4 linked regions of the Nodosilinea sp. E11 genome follow. Each later gene encodes a partner of the first gene's protein in a complex. Links are inferred from orthologs where the notes say so. Each region holds a gene or a part of one and is shown in the gene's direction. Other genes may lie near its edges.

Region 1 (4,385 bases):
ATCGCCAGCCGCCCACTGGGGGCGAGCCAGGTGGGGGCGAGCTTGAGCAGGGTCTCGAGCACGTCTAGCTCGCGGTTGACGGCAATTCTTAAGGCCTGAAAGGTGCGGGTGGCGGGGTGAATGCGGCCATAGCGATAGCTGCGGGGCACCGAATGGAAGATGGCTTCGGCTAAATCGGTGGTGGTTTGCCAAGGGCGCTGATCGACAATTTTGCGGGCGATGCGGCGAGAAAGCCGTTCTTCGCCGTAGGTGTAGATCAGGTTGGCTAGCTCAGTCTCATCCCAGTGGTTGACAATGTCGGCGGCAGTGAGGTCTTGGCGCGGATCCATACGCATGTCGAGGGGAGCGCTCTGGCGAAAGCTAAAGCCGCGATCGCCGACATCGAGCTGCACCGAACTCACCCCAAGGTCAGCCAAGATGCCATTGAACGGGGGCCCCGGTGGTTTCAGATTGGCAAAGTTGCCGTGCCAGGTGGTGACTCTGTCGCCAAACTCGGCCAGGTTGGCCCGGGTGGCGGCGATCGCCGCTGCATCTTGATCGACCGCCACCAGGTTCACCGTGGGGTCGGCCTCTAAAATGAGCCGACTGTGGCCGCCGCCCCCCGCTGTGGCGTCTAAATAGCGGCCACCGGGCTGAATGCTGAGTCCTGCGATGACCGCCTCAGGCAGCACCGGCACATGATGAAACTCTGGCTCTGCCATTGGCAATCTCAATCCCTGCTTCGTATCGCCAACTTAGTCGATACCCATTAAGATACTCAAAGATACAGCAGAACCAGATTTTGACGATTGGGTAGCCCCTATGTCGATTATTGAAACTAAGACAGAACCCATGGTGCTCAACATGGGGCCTCACCACCCCTCCATGCACGGGGTGCTGCGGTTAATTGTCACCCTCGACGGCGAAGATGTACTCGACTGCGAGCCGGTGATTGGCTACCTGCACCGGGGCATGGAAAAAATTGCTGAAAACCGCACCAACGTCATGTTTGTGCCCTACGTCAGCCGTTGGGACTATGCGGCGGGCATGTTCAACGAAGCCATTACGGTCAACGCCCCTGAGAAACTGGCCGACATCGAGGTGCCCAAGCGGGCCAGCTACATCCGCGTCATCATGCTGGAGCTAAACCGCATCGCCAACCACCTACTGTGGCTAGGCCCCTTCTTGGCCGACGTCGGTGCCCAAACCCCCTTCTTCTACATTTTCCGCGAGCGGGAGATGATCTACGACCTGTGGGAAGCCGCTACGGGCTATCGCATGGTCAACAACAACTATTTCCGCATTGGTGGAGTTGCCGCCGACCTGCCCTACGGCTGGCTCGACAAGTGCCTCGATTTCTGCGATTACTTTTTGCCCAAGGTCGATGAGTACGAAAAACTGATCACCAATAACCCCATCTTTCGCCGTCGGATCGAAGGGATAGGCACCATCTCCCGCGATGAGGCGATCGCCTGGGGGCTGTCTGGCCCCATGCTGCGCGGCTCCGGCGTCAAGTGGGACCTGCGCAAGGTTGACCACTACGAGTGCTACGACGACTTTGACTGGGATGTGCAGTACGAAACCGCTGGCGATTGTATGGCCCGGTATCAGGTGCGCATTCGCGAAATGCGTGAGTCTGTCAAAATTCTGCGACAGGCCTGCGCCCAAATTCCGGGTGGCCCCTTTGAAAACCTGGAGGCCAAACGCATGGCCGAAGGCCCCAAGTCGGAGTGGAACAGCTTTGACTACCAGTTCATCGGCAAAAAGATTGCTCCGACCTTCAAAATTCCGGCTGGCGAACACTATGTGCGCTTAGAAAGCGGTAAAGGTGAACTGGGCGTGTTCATTATGGGCAATGACACCGTCTTCCCCTGGCGCTTTAAGGTTCGCGCCGCCGATTTTGTCAACCTGCAAATTTTGCCCCACCTGCTCAAGGGGGTCAAAGTGGCCGACATTATGGCCATTCTGGGCAGCATTGACATCATCATGGGGTCGGTCGATCGCTAGGGGCGACACCCCGGCCCAGATTGAGGGGCCAATGAACTACGATAGCTATGGCCTAGGTTTTGCTTTGGGCTAGGCGCTTTGCCCTAACCCTGAAGTCGCCTAGCCGCCACTTGTTCCTGTTAGACCTGTCACCTGTGACCTCACTGCCCTCTAGCACTGCCCGCAACCGTGCCCGCCAGCGCCAGATACAGCTGGCCAAGCGGCGGCGGGCGTTGGCCATCGTCATCCTGCTGCTCTTGGGGGTTGGGTTTGTTGGGGTGCGATCGGTGCCCATTCCTACTTCTCTGCGGCAGTTGCGAACCCTGCGGCAGCTGCAAAAAACTGTGTGGGTTAGCCACCCCGAGCCTCTTGCTATGTCGGGTGGTGACCCCTACGTGCGGGCGCTGATGCGCACCATTTCTGCCGCCGAGTCAAATATCAACCAGCCTTACCACGTGCTCTACGGCGGTGAGCTAGTTGCCAAGCTCAACCACCATCCCGATATTTGTATTGAGATTGTGGCGGGGCCAAACCAGGGCCGCTGCACCACGGCTGCCGGGCGCTACCAGTTTTTAACTACCACCTGGCAAGAAAAAGCCCGTCAATATCATCCCAAGTCGTCTAGCTGGTTTGGTGGCTGGGGCGACTACAGCTTTGACCCTGAGTCGCAAGATTTAGTGGTTTACTATTGGCTCAAAGATTCGTCAGCTTGGAACCTCGACATTCCTGCGGCCCTGCGCGATGGTCGTCTAGATGAGGTGCTAAAACGCCTTTCGGGCACCTGGACTAGTCTGGGCTATGGCATTGAATCAAATACTATGACGGCTCGGCTGCCCCGCATCTACGAGAATCTGCTTAGAGAAGAACTAGAGCTAGGGTCATCGGGCCAGCTGCCATAGGGCAGCTATGGGCCTAGATAGCTCCACCCTCTGGGTATAGAAATACCAGAGGGCGGAGTGACTCAACTTAGCCTTGCCACCGAAAACTACAAACAGGGCCTGAGCGATTCCGTAAAGAACCTGCTGTTTTTTAAAAGGTTTTTGGGAAATGGAGGTCAGGTGTCAGGTCTATGGCAGCTCTAACACCTGACACCTGACACACTGAACCTACTAACCCATCACCTTTGGCTTGGCAGATTCCTAAGCTAGATCGGCTTTGTTGAGGCGCTCTTCGCGAAGCTTGCGAAAATCGACTTTGTCGCGGTTTTCTTCGCGCAGCTGCTCAAAGTCTACGGCAGACTTCTCTAAATTTGCTTCGCGCAGCTGGCGGAAGTCGACTTTGTTGAGGCGCTCTTCGCGAAGCTTGCGAAAATCGACTTTGTCGCGGTTTTCTTCGCGCAGTTGCTCAAAGTCTACGGCAGACTTCTCTAGGTTGGCTTCGCGCAGATGGCGGAAGTTGGGGGCCGCTAAGGCTGGGGCGATGATGGTGGCGGCGATCGCAGTGGTCAGCATGAACAGGGCAGTGCGTTTCATAACAGTCAGCTCCTTTAGAACTCAGAGGATGTGTTGAATCAATCAACTTGAGTTCTATAGTGCTGGGGGTGGCTGAGAGCGGTCTGATGGCAGTCTGAAATCGCCTTAAGAGCTGTCTGAGAAATCTGAGAATCAGGTGAGGTAACGCGATCAGGCGAAGATTTGATTTAATCCGAAGGTTCTGCAACCGACTTTAACCACAGGGCTACGCTGCGTAAGCAGTACTCGTTCCAGTCAAGTAGGGTGGGCACTGCCCACCACCCCATTTATTCACCCACCACCCACCCCTCCCCCTCAAACTTGTCGGCTCCTGCAAAGATAGGTCTGCGGTTGACGCCAAGCAGGGTGGGCACTGCCCACCACCCCATCAATGCCACGAATGCAGGCGCGTCGATAATCGGGTGTTTGGGGGTGAGGGAAGATGCTCTAGGTAGTGTTCTCGATGGGTTGGTGATGACAGGGCTGGCAGTGCCCACACTACAATTACTTATCGTTTTAGCAAGACATAGGCCTTTCGCTACTTTCTTACTATTTGCCGACAAGAAAGGTCATCATTATGTTAATGGGATGCTAATCCCAATGATTTTACCAGACTCAATGTACAGTACTTATAGAAATTATTTGAACGTTATGAAGACATCTTTTACTGCCGCAGCATCGATGCCAACTACAACTACAACTACAACGATACCAACAGTACCACAGCAGCAATTAGCAACGTCACCATCACTTTTAGATGGGCTACTGGTATACGCTCCACTACTTGCCGTATTGGGCCTTGGTTCTATCATTGCTGCACTTATCACAAGAAATAGTCAATGGCAAATATATCGCGACAGCAAGGAGCGAGAAAAAGAGAGCAAAAGCATTGAGCAAACTATTGAAGATACAAATAAGCTTGCGGAACACTGGCAGAATTACCTTGCAAATAATAGCAGTTTGCTGTAT
Region 2 (4,213 bases), 190 kb from region 1 along the record:
GGCAACTAGCTCAACCTAGTTGAAGAAGTAGCTAGAAAACAGCAGGCCGAGGACGAAAACCATCAACAAACCTAGAAATAGGGATGTGCGGTTCAGTTCTACAGGTTGCTTGTTAGGATTTGGACTACGTTCCATGGTTTTCTCTTATCGTTGAATAAACTGCATTGCCGCGATCGCCCCGAGGAAAAAGACGCTGGGTACCCCTAGGGTATGCACGGCCAGCCAGCGCACGGTGAAGATCGGGTAGGTGATTTGATCGTTAGGAGAATTGCTTTGCATAGGTTCAATCAAACGTTGGAATAATTAAAGCGCTATCGATTCGAGAACATGTCGATCTGATCTTTCGCTTCAAAGCGATCGGTCACGATCGGCAGCTGCATTTGGTTGTCGGGGTAATAGTCGTTGGGTCGGGGTGTGCCAAAAGCATCGTAGGCCAGGCCAGTGCTGACAAACAGCCAACCCGCAATAAACAGCATGGGAATGGTAATGCTATGGATAATCCAGTAGCGAATACTCGTTACGATGTCGCCAAACGGGCGCTCACCTGTAGAACCTGCCATATCAACGTCTCCTCTCTGAACGCGAAGAATCTGATCTAATCATAGAGAACGCCGGAAACCCTAACAAGCTATTTTGACGAAGTTCCCGGAAGTTTCCCTAGACAGTCTCTGGACTGTACTTGAGAATGGTGCCCTGCTGACCCAAGATAAAGCCTTTGTCGGGGCCTAAAAATTTGACCTTGTAAAAGTTAGAGGGCACATCGCCAACCGATTGATCCTTAAACCAGGTCTCACCGCCATCAAAGCTGCACAGCAGGTTGCCGCCGCCCCCGGTCACCCAAACCTCATTAGCGGTGCGAAAAGCCATATCGAGCAGTCCCCAGCTTGTACCAAACTCAGGGCTAAGTGCCTCGGTGAAGTCATCGGAAGCGCGGCTGTTAGAAAACCGCACCTGGCCGCCTCGGGCGATTACCCAGAGCTTGCCATCCTTATCAAACCCCATATTTTGTAGCCGCCTTGAGTTCTGGCGATTGTGGGGAATCCACTGGTCTTGGCCTACCGCCCAGGTCGAGTAAAAGTTGCCCCGAGACGACACGGCCACATAGCGACCATCATCGGAGCGCACCATGTTGCGCACAACGCCCACAGCCCCTTGCACCAGAGCTTTCCAGGTGCGTCCGCCGTCTTCGGTGCGATAGATAGCACCGATGTCGGTGGCCAACTCAGCCGACTTAGGCCCCACCGCCGTGATCAAGAAGGGCGAACCCGGCAGCTCTTTGCTTAAGGGCACGTTTTCCCAAGTTGTGCCGCCATCGGGCGTGTGCAGCAACACCGATGGAATCCCTGTAACCCAGCCCTCTTCCCCAGCAAAGTCGACTGAGGTAAACGTGTAGGGCTGATCGCCTAAGGCAAGTTCGCGGACTTTCCACGTCTCGCCCCCATCCTTGGTTTCAAGCAGGGTGTTGCGGTTGCCTACGATCCAGCCGTGGTTGGCGTCTTGGGTAAAGGCGACATCCGCCAAGGTGGCTTCTATTGGCACATTGACGAGCTCCCAAGGATGCACATCTGCGTCCGCCAAAAAGTAACCCGAGCAGCCGGTTGCTAGCACTACAGCTACCAGCATCACCAGGCCTCGCTTCAACCAGTCAAACGCAGCGTGCATAAATAATCAGAGCCCGTACTTTACTAAACAACAGTTCAAGAACAATCCGAGTTAAACCAGCGTAGAGCAAATTTTGCTCTCCCAAGTCCCCAGAGCCATTACTGAGCCACTTTCACCGCAAAAGAGCCCAGCGCCCCTACCTTAAGCCGTAGAGGCTAATAAAAAAGATGAAACCCAGCGCTAGAGCGCTAAAAATCAAAACATTTTTCTGCGCCGGAGTTAGGCGATTTACGCCCAGGCCGTAGTTCAGGTTTTCTTTAAATCCAGAAGGAGCATTGACGGGGCCGATATTGCTGAACTGCTTCTTAGAGGCCCCACACACCGGGCAGCGCCAGTTGATAGGGAGATCCTCAAAGGCTGTGCCTTGAGAAATCTTGGCCCGGCTGTCACCCTTCACCGGTTCGTAGGAGTAGCCACAGGCGCGGCACTCGTAGCAGTCCATTTCCTCTGGAGTCAGGACGGCAACCTCAGGAGCGCCCCCGTCAGGGACAGGAATCTCCTGCGAAGCAGCGGCTAAATTTTCAGGTTCAGGCAAATTAGCCGAAGGCTCAGACTCAACACTCATAGGACCAAGACACCTTAAGTTCAGCAAGAGCTAGAGGGGCAATGGGTAAAGTCTGCCCGTTTAAGACACTCTGACGGCTTGCCCAGGGCAAAAAGCTCGTTGTAAACAATTATGACACAGTTGGGCCGCTCGGCTCATGTAGACTAAGCCGCGTTCAAACTGGGCGATCGCACCCCCGTACTCCAGGTGCCCGGCCAACTCTGCTCCTGGTTTTTCAGCTAAATTGGCTTAGAATACACCTGAAGCGCATGGGCTGTTAATTCTTAGCTCTTGCTGTGTGTACTAGCTTCTAGGGTGGTGAACCTGTGTTCGTCTTATCTGGCTACGAGTATTTTTTAGTCTTTTTACTCATATCCTGTCTGGTGCCGGTGGCGGCCTTGACAGCCTCTAAATTGCTACGCCCGATCAGCCGTGGCCCCGCTCGCAGAACCACCTACGAGTCGGGTATGGAACCCATTGGGGGTGCGTGGATCCAGTTCAACATTCGCTACTATATGTTTGCCCTGGTCTTCGTGATCTTCGATGTAGAAACGGTGTTCTTGTATCCCTGGGCGGTGGCATTTAATCAGCTGGGCTTGTTAGCCTTTATAGAGGCACTGATTTTTATTGCCATCTTAGTTGTCGGTCTTGTGTACGCCTGGCGCAAAGGAGCCTTGGAATGGTCATGAATCCCCCTTCTGCTGCTGATCAGACTGGTCTGGCCCCAGGGGAAAGGCTGGCCAACCCTGCTGCTCCCCCAGCAATCACCCATGATCTGTCTGAAAATGTCATTCTGACGACCGTTGATGACCTCTACAACTGGTGTCGGCTGTCTAGCCTGTTTCCGCTGCTCTACGGCACCGCCTGTTGCTTCATTGAGTTTGCGGCGTTAATTGGCTCCCGGTTTGACTTTGACCGGTTTGGGCTACTGCCTCGGGCCAGTCCCCGGCAGGCTGATTTAATTATTACTGCTGGTACGGTAACCATGAAGATGGCCCCAGCTCTAGTGCGGCTCTACGAGCAGATGCCCGATCCTAAGTACGTGATTGCGATGGGAGCCTGCACCATTACCGGCGGTATGTTTAGCACCGACTCACCTTCGGCGGTACGTGGAGTTGACAAATTAATTCCGGTAGATGTGTACATTCCAGGTTGCCCGCCGCGACCTGAGGCCATCATTGACGCCATCATTAAGCTGCGTAAGAAGGTGGCCACCGAATCGATGCAAGATCGGGCTTACACCCTACAAACCCACCGCTTTTACGAACGCAGTCACGACCTCAAGACGGTGCCTCCGATTTTGACCGGACAGTACCTCCAGATGGGCACCCACTCCACGCCTCCGAAGGAGTTGATGGAGGCGATGGGGATGCCGATTCCTGAGACCGTGGCTGAGCTGGCCCCTGAACGTGAGGATTCCTAAATGGCTGAATCAGATACTCAATCGCCTTCCCCTGAACCATCGTCTGAGGGTAGCTCGGCACCTTTGGTCGAAGCTGGGGCAACCTCTAGCTGGCTTACGGAAAATGGGTTTGACCATGATCTAGAACCTCGAGATCACTTAGGGGTCGAGATTATTAAGGTTAACCCTCAATTTTTAATCCCCATTTGCACGGCGCTGTACGCCTACGGCTTTAATTATCTTCAGTGCCAGGGGGCCTACGATGATGGCCCTGGCAAAGACCTGGTGAGCTTTTATCACCTAATCAAGCTGGACGACAACGTCGATCGGCCCGAGGAAGTGCGCGTGAAGGTGTTTTTGCCTCGCCACGACCCTCGGGTGCCCTCGGTGTACTGGATTTGGAAAGCCGCTGACTGGCAAGAGCGGGAGAGCTACGATATGTACGGCATTATTTACGAAGGGCATCCCAATCTTAAGCGGTTGCTAATGCCAGAAGACTGGGTAGGCTGGCCCCTGCGTAAAGATTACATTTCCCCAGATTTCTACGAACTTCAAGATGCCTACTAAGGCAACGTTGAAAAAGGCTACCCCAGGGTGGCCTTTTT
Region 3 (4,334 bases), 200 kb from region 1 along the record:
TTCTTTAAATCCAGAAGGAGCATTGACGGGGCCGATATTGCTGAACTGCTTCTTAGAGGCCCCACACACCGGGCAGCGCCAGTTGATAGGGAGATCCTCAAAGGCTGTGCCTTGAGAAATCTTGGCCCGGCTGTCACCCTTCACCGGTTCGTAGGAGTAGCCACAGGCGCGGCACTCGTAGCAGTCCATTTCCTCTGGAGTCAGGACGGCAACCTCAGGAGCGCCCCCGTCAGGGACAGGAATCTCCTGCGAAGCAGCGGCTAAATTTTCAGGTTCAGGCAAATTAGCCGAAGGCTCAGACTCAACACTCATAGGACCAAGACACCTTAAGTTCAGCAAGAGCTAGAGGGGCAATGGGTAAAGTCTGCCCGTTTAAGACACTCTGACGGCTTGCCCAGGGCAAAAAGCTCGTTGTAAACAATTATGACACAGTTGGGCCGCTCGGCTCATGTAGACTAAGCCGCGTTCAAACTGGGCGATCGCACCCCCGTACTCCAGGTGCCCGGCCAACTCTGCTCCTGGTTTTTCAGCTAAATTGGCTTAGAATACACCTGAAGCGCATGGGCTGTTAATTCTTAGCTCTTGCTGTGTGTACTAGCTTCTAGGGTGGTGAACCTGTGTTCGTCTTATCTGGCTACGAGTATTTTTTAGTCTTTTTACTCATATCCTGTCTGGTGCCGGTGGCGGCCTTGACAGCCTCTAAATTGCTACGCCCGATCAGCCGTGGCCCCGCTCGCAGAACCACCTACGAGTCGGGTATGGAACCCATTGGGGGTGCGTGGATCCAGTTCAACATTCGCTACTATATGTTTGCCCTGGTCTTCGTGATCTTCGATGTAGAAACGGTGTTCTTGTATCCCTGGGCGGTGGCATTTAATCAGCTGGGCTTGTTAGCCTTTATAGAGGCACTGATTTTTATTGCCATCTTAGTTGTCGGTCTTGTGTACGCCTGGCGCAAAGGAGCCTTGGAATGGTCATGAATCCCCCTTCTGCTGCTGATCAGACTGGTCTGGCCCCAGGGGAAAGGCTGGCCAACCCTGCTGCTCCCCCAGCAATCACCCATGATCTGTCTGAAAATGTCATTCTGACGACCGTTGATGACCTCTACAACTGGTGTCGGCTGTCTAGCCTGTTTCCGCTGCTCTACGGCACCGCCTGTTGCTTCATTGAGTTTGCGGCGTTAATTGGCTCCCGGTTTGACTTTGACCGGTTTGGGCTACTGCCTCGGGCCAGTCCCCGGCAGGCTGATTTAATTATTACTGCTGGTACGGTAACCATGAAGATGGCCCCAGCTCTAGTGCGGCTCTACGAGCAGATGCCCGATCCTAAGTACGTGATTGCGATGGGAGCCTGCACCATTACCGGCGGTATGTTTAGCACCGACTCACCTTCGGCGGTACGTGGAGTTGACAAATTAATTCCGGTAGATGTGTACATTCCAGGTTGCCCGCCGCGACCTGAGGCCATCATTGACGCCATCATTAAGCTGCGTAAGAAGGTGGCCACCGAATCGATGCAAGATCGGGCTTACACCCTACAAACCCACCGCTTTTACGAACGCAGTCACGACCTCAAGACGGTGCCTCCGATTTTGACCGGACAGTACCTCCAGATGGGCACCCACTCCACGCCTCCGAAGGAGTTGATGGAGGCGATGGGGATGCCGATTCCTGAGACCGTGGCTGAGCTGGCCCCTGAACGTGAGGATTCCTAAATGGCTGAATCAGATACTCAATCGCCTTCCCCTGAACCATCGTCTGAGGGTAGCTCGGCACCTTTGGTCGAAGCTGGGGCAACCTCTAGCTGGCTTACGGAAAATGGGTTTGACCATGATCTAGAACCTCGAGATCACTTAGGGGTCGAGATTATTAAGGTTAACCCTCAATTTTTAATCCCCATTTGCACGGCGCTGTACGCCTACGGCTTTAATTATCTTCAGTGCCAGGGGGCCTACGATGATGGCCCTGGCAAAGACCTGGTGAGCTTTTATCACCTAATCAAGCTGGACGACAACGTCGATCGGCCCGAGGAAGTGCGCGTGAAGGTGTTTTTGCCTCGCCACGACCCTCGGGTGCCCTCGGTGTACTGGATTTGGAAAGCCGCTGACTGGCAAGAGCGGGAGAGCTACGATATGTACGGCATTATTTACGAAGGGCATCCCAATCTTAAGCGGTTGCTAATGCCAGAAGACTGGGTAGGCTGGCCCCTGCGTAAAGATTACATTTCCCCAGATTTCTACGAACTTCAAGATGCCTACTAAGGCAACGTTGAAAAAGGCTACCCCAGGGTGGCCTTTTTGTTGCCCAAAAATCACCTTAGCTGTGAGACAGGCGGGTGACAAAGCTGCGGAGGCACTCCCCGACAGGGTAAGATCTGACCTTGATTGAGCAAGTGAGAGGACAGACCCCTGAAAACCCGCGTTATTATCGTGCGCCACGGGCAGAGCACCTACAACCAGCTAAAGCGTATCCAAGGCCACTGCGACGAATCAGAATTGACCCCGATGGGCGAGGCCCAGGCATTGCAGGTGGGGCAGGCTCTGGCAGGCATTCCCTTTGATGCGGTATGGGCTAGCCCTCTCAAGCGCGCCCGCAAGACAGCAGAGCTGATCGTCAGTGAGCTACAAAAGGCCACGCCTGGGCTGGCAGCCCCTACCTTTACCGATGAGCTCAAGGAAATTAGCCTGCCGCTGTGGGAGGGGATGGCGTTTACCGAGGCGGAGGGCCAGTATGCCGAAAGCTTTTATCAGTGGCGCACTGACCCAGCCAACTTTGTGATGGCTGTGCCCCACCCGGAAGGGACTACGGTTGATTTTTATCCCATTCGTGAGCTGTACCAGCAGGCGGCCCGGTTTTGGCAGGGGTTGCTGGCTCAACACCAGGGCCAAACTCTTTTGGTGGTGGCCCATAGCGCTATTAATCGAGCGTTGATTAGCACTGCCATTGGCCTAGGGCCAGAATACTTTAACAACCTGAATCAGTCTAACTGTAGTATCAGTGTGCTGAACTTTGCCGGGGGCTGGCCGAGCCCCGTGCAGGTGGAGGCGATGAATTTGACCAGTCATCTGGGCGACCCGCTGCCCGCCATGCGCCAGGGACACCGGGGGCCACGCATGCTGCTGGTGCGCCACGGTGAAACGGAGTGGAACCGGCAGGGGCGTTTTCAGGGGCAGATAGATGTACCGCTGAATGACAATGGTCGAGCCCAGGGGGCGAAGGCGGCGGCGTTTCTTCAGCCGGTGGCGATTGATGCAGCCTATACCAGCTTTATGGCCCGGCCTAGGGAAACCGCTGAACTTATTCTTCAGCACCACCCAGGCTTAACGCTGCACGCCGTAAATGAGCTGCAAGAAATTAGCCACGGTGAGTGGGAAGGACTGTTTGAGGCCGAGATTGAGGGAGGCTATCCGGGGATGCTGGAGCAGTGGCAGAGTGCGCCGGAAACGGTACAGATGCCAGGCGGCGAAAATTTAGAGCAGGTCTGGCATCGCTCCATTGCGGCTTGGAAGCAAATTGTGGCGGCTCACAGTGGTGGCGATGCGGTGCAGACTGTGCTGGTGGTCGCCCACGATGCGGTGAATAAAGCCTTGCTGTGCCATGTGCTGGGGATGGGGCCAGAGTCGTTTTGGCGCTTTAAGCAGGGTAATGGCGCGGTCAGCGTGATTGATTACCCCAACGGCATTGACAGCGCTCCGGTGCTGACCACAGCCAACATCACTATTCATCTGTCGGGCAGCGTGTTAGATAAAACCGCAGCGGGGGCACTGTGACGGGGGTTCAGCTCATTCAGCAGGTGCGAGTGCTGGATGCGGTGACGCAAACCGACCAGGTGGCTGATGTATTGATTCGGCAGGGGATGATTGAGGCGATCGCCCCGGTTCTTTCGGATATTCCCGCTGGGGGCGAGGTGGTAGCGGGGCAGGGCAAAGTGCTCATGCCCGGCCTGGTAGATTTGTACAGCCACTCCGGTGAGCCTGGCCATGAGTCGAGGGAAACCCTGGAGTCTTTGCTGAAGGCGGGGCGGGCGGGCGGCTTTACCCGGCTGGGAATTTTACCGGATACTGAACCCGCCATTGACCACCCGGCCATGGTAGATCAGCTGCTGATTCGCCAGCGAAGCTTGGCCTTAAACCATGCTTCGTTGCCCCATCTGTATGTTTGGGGGGCGCTGACCCAAGCGGCCCAGGGGCAGCAAATGGTGGAGCTGGCCGAATTGGCGGCGGCTCCCATTGTGGGCTTTGCCGATGGGCGGGCCATTCAAAATCTGTTGCTGGTGAAGCGGCTGTTGCAATACCTTCAGCCCTGGGGTAAACCGGTAGCGCTGTGGAGCTGCGA
Region 4 (4,408 bases), 530 kb from region 1 along the record:
TTTACGCCGATCTTTGCGATCGCCCGGGTGGCTGGCTGGCTAGCCCACTGGAAAGAGCAGCTAGGCGAAAACCGCATCTTCCGCCCTACCCAGATCTACACTGGTCCTCGTAGCCAGAGCTATGTAGACCTGTCTAACCGCCCCCAAATTTGGGACAAACAGGGTTTCTCTGTGTCTTTGCCTTCTTAGGGAGCCACCTGATGGGTCAGACCCCCCTGGGCACTCTCTCCCTCAGCACAGATTATTGATTCAGTGACGATTTTCAGGAACTCCTGCCCCTCTGGCGCTTGCGTCGGGGGGCTTTTGTTTGGCTGGTAATCAGATTCAATGTGTCAGGTTTCAGGCCACCCCTTAAACTTGACACCTGATATAGCTGTAGCCAGCCTGGTTCAGACATTTTCCCTAAAAACGGTTGAACGTTTCTAAGGTTTCTGGATGTCCTCCCCCTCTCATCCCCCAACTGTGGCCCAGACGATGCCCATGAGTCCCGCTAGGCCTAGGTAATAGATCACCACCGGCAAGAGCTGGCGCACTAGCAGCCCCTCGCGCCCCAGCAATCCCACCGTGGCCGCTGCTGCCACCACATTAGAGACGCAAATCACGTTGCCCGCTGAGGCCCCCACGGTTTGCAAGGCCAAAATTAGCGACGGCGGCGCGCCAATATTCTCGGCGACCCCAAACTGAAATAGCGAGAACATCATGTTGCTGACGGTGACGCTGCCCGCCACAAAAGCCCCTACCAAGCCCACCACAGCGGCAAACAGCGGCCAGGTGCCCCCAGCTAGGGCCGACATGCCTTCGGCTAGGGCCAAGGGCATGCTGGGCAGACCAGCACTGTTGACGTCGGAGTTAATAAAGACCCGCGCCATCAGCACCGCTGCCCCCAGGGCAAGCGTGGTTTTTTGCAGAATCGGCAGCGATCGCCCCACGGCCCGGCCCAGATCACTGGGTTTCATCTGGTGCAGAACGTAGGTGATGGCCACCACGAGCAAAAACATGGTGGCGGGGAGGTAGAGCGGCGTCGAGGCCACCGTGATGGTGGTGCCAAACATGCCAGTCCACGCCGCCCGTAGGCCCTGAAGCCAGCCCTTGAGCGGCAGCTGCGTCAGGCGTGACAGCACCAGCAGCACCCCGAGGAAGACGTAGGGCAGCCAGGCTTTGAACACCGTCATTCCCGCTGGTGGCGGAGTGAGCGATGGCATCACGGTTCCTGACCACGTCTCGGGCCAAGTCTCTTCAGCCGGGAACTGCCATGGCTGCTCAGGTTGCAGCCAGCCTTGGCGAATGATCGTGACGACAATGGCCAGCCCCACCAGCCCACCGATCATCGAGGGGAACTCTGGGCCTAAAAAGATGGCCGTCAAGGCGTAGGGTACCGTAAAGGCCAATCCTGCCACCAGGGCAAACTTCCACAGGCGTGGACCCTCAGCCCTGGCCTGGCCCTCACCAAAAGTGCGGGTAATGATCACCACCAGCAGCAGCGGCACAAAGGTGCCGATCGCCGCATGGAGCAGCGCAGCCCGGCTACCCACCTGGGCAATAAACTCCATCAGGCTTAGGTTTTGGGCCGATAGGGCGGCCTCTACCGCTGTGGCCCCGCCCAGCCCCGCCTCCATGCCAAACACTAGGGGGGTGCCCACTGCTCCAAAGGTCGAGGGGGTACTCTGAATAATCAGCGCGGCCATCACCGCCGCCATCGCCGGGAACCCCACCGCTACCAGCAGCGGCACACAGATCACCGCCGGAGTGCCAAACCCCGAGGCCCCTTCGATAAAGCTGCCAAACAGCCAGGCAATCACGATCATCTGCACCCGGCGATCGGGCGACAGCGCCAGCAAACTCTGACGAATCACCGCGATCGCCCCGGAGGCTTGCAGCACGTTGAGCAGTAAAATTGCCCCAAACACAATGAAGAGAATTTCGGCCGCGATCGCCACCCCCTGCACCAGCGACGCCGCGATATAGTTCACCGGCACCCGCCAGGCCAGACCTGCCGCCAGTGCCGTTACCACCAGCGCCCCTGGCATGGCTTGACTGGCCGGGCGGCGAGCTACCACCAGCAGCAAAAAAACCGTTAGCAGCGGAAGTAGAGCGACGAAAAACGCAAGAGTCAGGGGCATCTGGCCAGCGGCAAGTAGAGATGCTCAGAGGTTACTCTAATCTGGCGACCTGAGCAGGGAGACAATGGCATAGAATGTGCCGAGCCCCTACGCCCCTTCAATACTTCTTACCGAAACTTCCTATGAATCCCCGGCCTTCGCCCCGGTGGATGGGGAGAGATGACGGTAGAATCTAAAAAACTGTTTTTTCCTCGTTAGAGTCAATCGTACCGTTGCTAAGGACTGGCCCATGAATCAAGGAATTGACCTACAGGGTAGCTTCGTCAATACCCTAGTTGATCTGGGGTTACCCGCTGGAGCGGCTAAAGCCCTGTGGCTACCTCTGCCCATGGTGGTCATTCTGGTTGGGGCCACGGTAAGTATCTTTGTGACGGTATGGCTAGAACGCAAGATTTCTGCCGCCGCTCAGCAGCGGATTGGGCCAGAATTTGCCGGTCCCCTGGGCACCCTCCAGGCCGCCGCCGACGGCATCAAGCTGATTTTTAAAGAAGACATTACCCCCGCCAAGGCCGACCCCATTCTGTTTACCCTGGGGCCTGCGATCGTGGTGATTCCGGTCTTTTTGTCCTACCTCATTGTGCCCTTTGGCCAAAATCTGGTGATTACCGACATCGGCGTGGGCATCTTCCTCTGGATTGCCCTCTCCAGCATCGCCCCCATTGGCCTATTGATGTCGGGCTATTCCTCCAACAATAAGTACTCCCTACTGGGAGGGTTGCGAGCGGCGGCCCAGTCCATCAGCTACGAAATTCCCATGGCCCTGGCGGTATTAGCGGTGGTGCTAATGTCCAATAGCCTGAGCACCATCGACATTGTCAACCAGCAGTCGGGCTACGGCATCCTGGGCTGGAACATCTGGCGGCAACCGGCTGGGTTCTTGATCTTCTGGATCGCGGCCCTGGCGGAGTGCGAGCGTTTGCCCTTTGACCTCCCCGAGGCCGAAGAAGAGCTGGTGGCGGGCTACCAGACCGAATATACCGGCATGAAGTTTGGCCTGTTTTATGTGGGTTCCTACGTCAACCTGGTGCTGTCGGCGCTGATCGTCTCCATCCTTTACCTGGGCGGTTGGGAATCGCCGGTTTCGGTTAGCTGGTTAGCTAGTCTGATTGGGGTGAGCGAAACCACTCCCTGGCTCCAGGTGATTACCGCCTCCTTAGGCATCATGATGACCTTGTTTAAGGCCTATGCCCTGGTCTTTATTGCCGTGCTGCTGCGGTGGACCGTGCCCCGCGTTCGCATTGACCAGCTGCTCGACTTTGGCTGGAAGTTTTTGCTGCCGGTTTCTCTGGTGAACCTGCTGCTGACGGCAGCGCTCAAGCTCACCTTTCCCATGGCCTTTGGTGGCTAGCCCCGAGCCACTGCCTTACCCTATAGGTAGGGATGACTAGCACTACCCCACTCAATCACCTGTAAAACTCTGGAGGTCACCCCCCCATGCTGGGTTTTCTCAAACAAGTCAGCGACTACGCCAAAGAAAGCTTACAGGCGGCCAAATACATCGGCCAGGGGCTGTCTGTTACCTTCGACCACATGAGCCGCCGCCCGGTCACGGTGCAGTATCCCTACGAGAAGCTAATTCCCTCTGAGCGGTTTCGAGGGCGGATTCACTTTGAGTTTGATAAGTGTATTGCCTGTGAGGTTTGCGTACGGGTGTGCCCAATCAACCTACCGGTGGTTGACTGGGAATTTGACAAAGCTACAAAGAAAAAAGATCTTAAGCACTACAGCATTGACTTTGGAGTATGCATTTTTTGCGGCAACTGCGTCGAGTATTGCCCCACCAACTGCCTTTCCATGACCGAAGAGTATGAGCTAGCCAGCTACGATCGCCACGAACTCAACTACGACAACGTGGCCCTCGGTCGTTTGCCCTACAAGGTCACCCAAGATCCGATGGTGACTCCCATGCGAGAGTTGGCCTACCTGCCTAAGGGTGTAATGGATCCCCACGATTTGCCCCCCAACGCGCGGCGGGCTGGGCAAATGCCTCAGGAGATTTTAGAAGCAGCCAAGGCCAAGGAAACCGCTGAGGCCAAACTCGAAGCGAAGGGCGATGCCACCAAAGCCGACTGAGGCACCGGATGCACCGCGGGAAGAATGCGCCAGGGGAAGTTCCGTGGTACATTCGCCTAAGCTAAAACCACTGCTGCAATAGCTCGATTTTTTATCAGGAGTTCAGGATTGTGACGCTAGCGGAAGGGGTACAACTCGTTGCCTTTGGCATACTGACCGCGATGACGCTGGGGGGTGCTCTGGGCGTGGTGTTGCTAGATAACATTGTCTACTCA

Evidence for each region.
Region 2: the proteins of RRF56_RS19765 (region 1) and ndhC are in contact, whole or in part, in a cryo-EM structure (PDB 6ZJN), measured with the Thermus thermophilus proteins. The link is inferred for Nodosilinea sp. E11 from one-to-one orthologs. Residues at the interface, in WP_223903221.1 of Thermus thermophilus: Met26, Thr27, Asn29, Gly31, Pro32, His34; in WP_096411116.1 of Thermus thermophilus: Glu45, Ser46, Asn48, Pro50, Ala51, Gly52, Glu53.
Region 3: the proteins of RRF56_RS19765 (region 1) and RRF56_RS20700 are in contact, whole or in part, in a cryo-EM structure (PDB 6KHJ), measured with the Thermosynechococcus vestitus proteins. The link is inferred for Nodosilinea sp. E11 from one-to-one orthologs. Residues at the interface, in WP_011057128.1 of Thermosynechococcus vestitus: Pro17, His18, His19, Pro20, Ser21, Met22, Val25, Arg27, Met29, Thr31, Ile38, Asp39, Cys40, Glu41, Pro42, Val43, Ile44, Gly45, Tyr46, Leu47, His48, Arg49, Gly50, Met51, Lys53, Ile54, Asn57, Arg58, Pro65, Tyr66; in WP_011056552.1 of Thermosynechococcus vestitus: Leu46, Met47, Tyr48, Thr50, Ala51, Cys52, Phe54, Ile55, Glu56, Ala58, Ala59, Ile61, Gly62, Ser63, Arg64, Phe65, Asn76, Pro78, Thr89, Thr91, Lys93, Met94, Ala97, Leu101, Met123, Phe124, Ser126, Asp127, Ser128, Tyr129.
Region 4: the proteins of RRF56_RS19765 (region 1) and nuoH are in contact, whole or in part, in a cryo-EM structure (PDB 6ZJN), measured with the Thermus thermophilus proteins. The link is inferred for Nodosilinea sp. E11 from one-to-one orthologs. Residues at the interface, in WP_223903221.1 of Thermus thermophilus: Pro35, Ser36, Asp139, Gly141, Ala142; in WP_096411122.1 of Thermus thermophilus: Ala224, Glu225, Gln226, Glu227, Ala295, Trp297, Phe298, Arg299.

The regions. Positions count from the first base shown.
Region 1 is NZ_CP136520.1:3,972,590-3,976,974, forward strand. What follows is about bases 1-2,893. They hold RRF56_RS19765 (NAD(P)H-quinone oxidoreductase subunit H), read left to right. Parts: upstream 1-801; coding sequence 802-1,986; downstream 1,987-2,893. Other genes in these bases: rsmH (16S rRNA (cytosine(1402)-N(4))-methyltransferase RsmH), read right to left, coding at 1-701; RRF56_RS19770 (glycoside hydrolase family protein), read left to right, coding at 2,121-2,864. In the rest of the region: RRF56_RS19775 (hypothetical protein), read right to left, coding at 3,105-3,437; RRF56_RS19780 (hypothetical protein), read left to right, coding at 3,738-4,385.
Region 2 is NZ_CP136520.1:4,165,788-4,170,000, forward strand. The notes cover bases 1,493-4,213. They hold ndhC (photosynthetic/respiratory NAD(P)H-quinone oxidoreductase subunit C), read left to right. Parts: upstream 1,493-2,532; coding sequence 2,533-2,895; downstream 2,896-4,213. Other genes in these bases: RRF56_RS20685 (photosynthesis system II assembly factor Ycf48), read right to left, coding at 1,493-1,662; RRF56_RS20690 (rubredoxin), read right to left, coding at 1,799-2,104; RRF56_RS20700 (NADH dehydrogenase subunit K), read left to right, coding at 2,886-3,629; RRF56_RS20705 (NAD(P)H-quinone oxidoreductase subunit J), read left to right, coding at 3,630-4,175. In the rest of the region: RRF56_RS20670 (photosystem II reaction center protein L), read right to left, coding at 16-135; psbF (cytochrome b559 subunit beta), read right to left, coding at 145-279; psbE (cytochrome b559 subunit alpha), read right to left, coding at 312-560; more of RRF56_RS20685, read right to left, coding at 658-1,492. UniProt on the Escherichia coli protein: NDH-1 shuttles electrons from NADH, via FMN and iron-sulfur (Fe-S) centers, to quinones in the respiratory chain. The immediate electron acceptor for the enzyme in this species is believed to be ubiquinone.
Region 3 is NZ_CP136520.1:4,167,703-4,172,036, forward strand. The notes cover bases 1-2,842. They hold RRF56_RS20700 (NADH dehydrogenase subunit K), read left to right. Parts: upstream 1-970; coding sequence 971-1,714; downstream 1,715-2,842. Other genes in these bases: RRF56_RS20690 (rubredoxin), read right to left, coding at 1-189; ndhC (photosynthetic/respiratory NAD(P)H-quinone oxidoreductase subunit C), read left to right, coding at 618-980; RRF56_RS20705 (NAD(P)H-quinone oxidoreductase subunit J), read left to right, coding at 1,715-2,260; RRF56_RS20710 (histidine phosphatase family protein), read left to right, coding at 2,429-2,842. Also shown: more of RRF56_RS20710, read left to right, coding at 2,843-3,769; RRF56_RS20715 (dihydroorotase), read left to right, coding at 3,766-4,334. UniProt on the Escherichia coli protein: NDH-1 shuttles electrons from NADH, via FMN and iron-sulfur (Fe-S) centers, to quinones in the respiratory chain. The immediate electron acceptor for the enzyme in this species is ubiquinone.
Region 4 is NZ_CP136520.1:3,445,961-3,450,368, forward strand. Bases 1,493-4,408 are described here. They hold nuoH (NADH-quinone oxidoreductase subunit NuoH), read left to right. Parts: upstream 1,493-2,349; coding sequence 2,350-3,468; downstream 3,469-4,408. Other genes in these bases: RRF56_RS17465 (L-lactate permease), read right to left, coding at 1,493-2,120; ndhI (NAD(P)H-quinone oxidoreductase subunit I), read left to right, coding at 3,558-4,193; RRF56_RS17480 (NADH-quinone oxidoreductase subunit J), read left to right, coding at 4,304-4,408. In the rest of the region: RRF56_RS17460 (citrate synthase), read left to right, coding at 1-189; more of RRF56_RS17465, read right to left, coding at 450-1,492. UniProt on the Escherichia coli protein: NDH-1 shuttles electrons from NADH, via FMN and iron-sulfur (Fe-S) centers, to quinones in the respiratory chain. The immediate electron acceptor for the enzyme in this species is believed to be ubiquinone.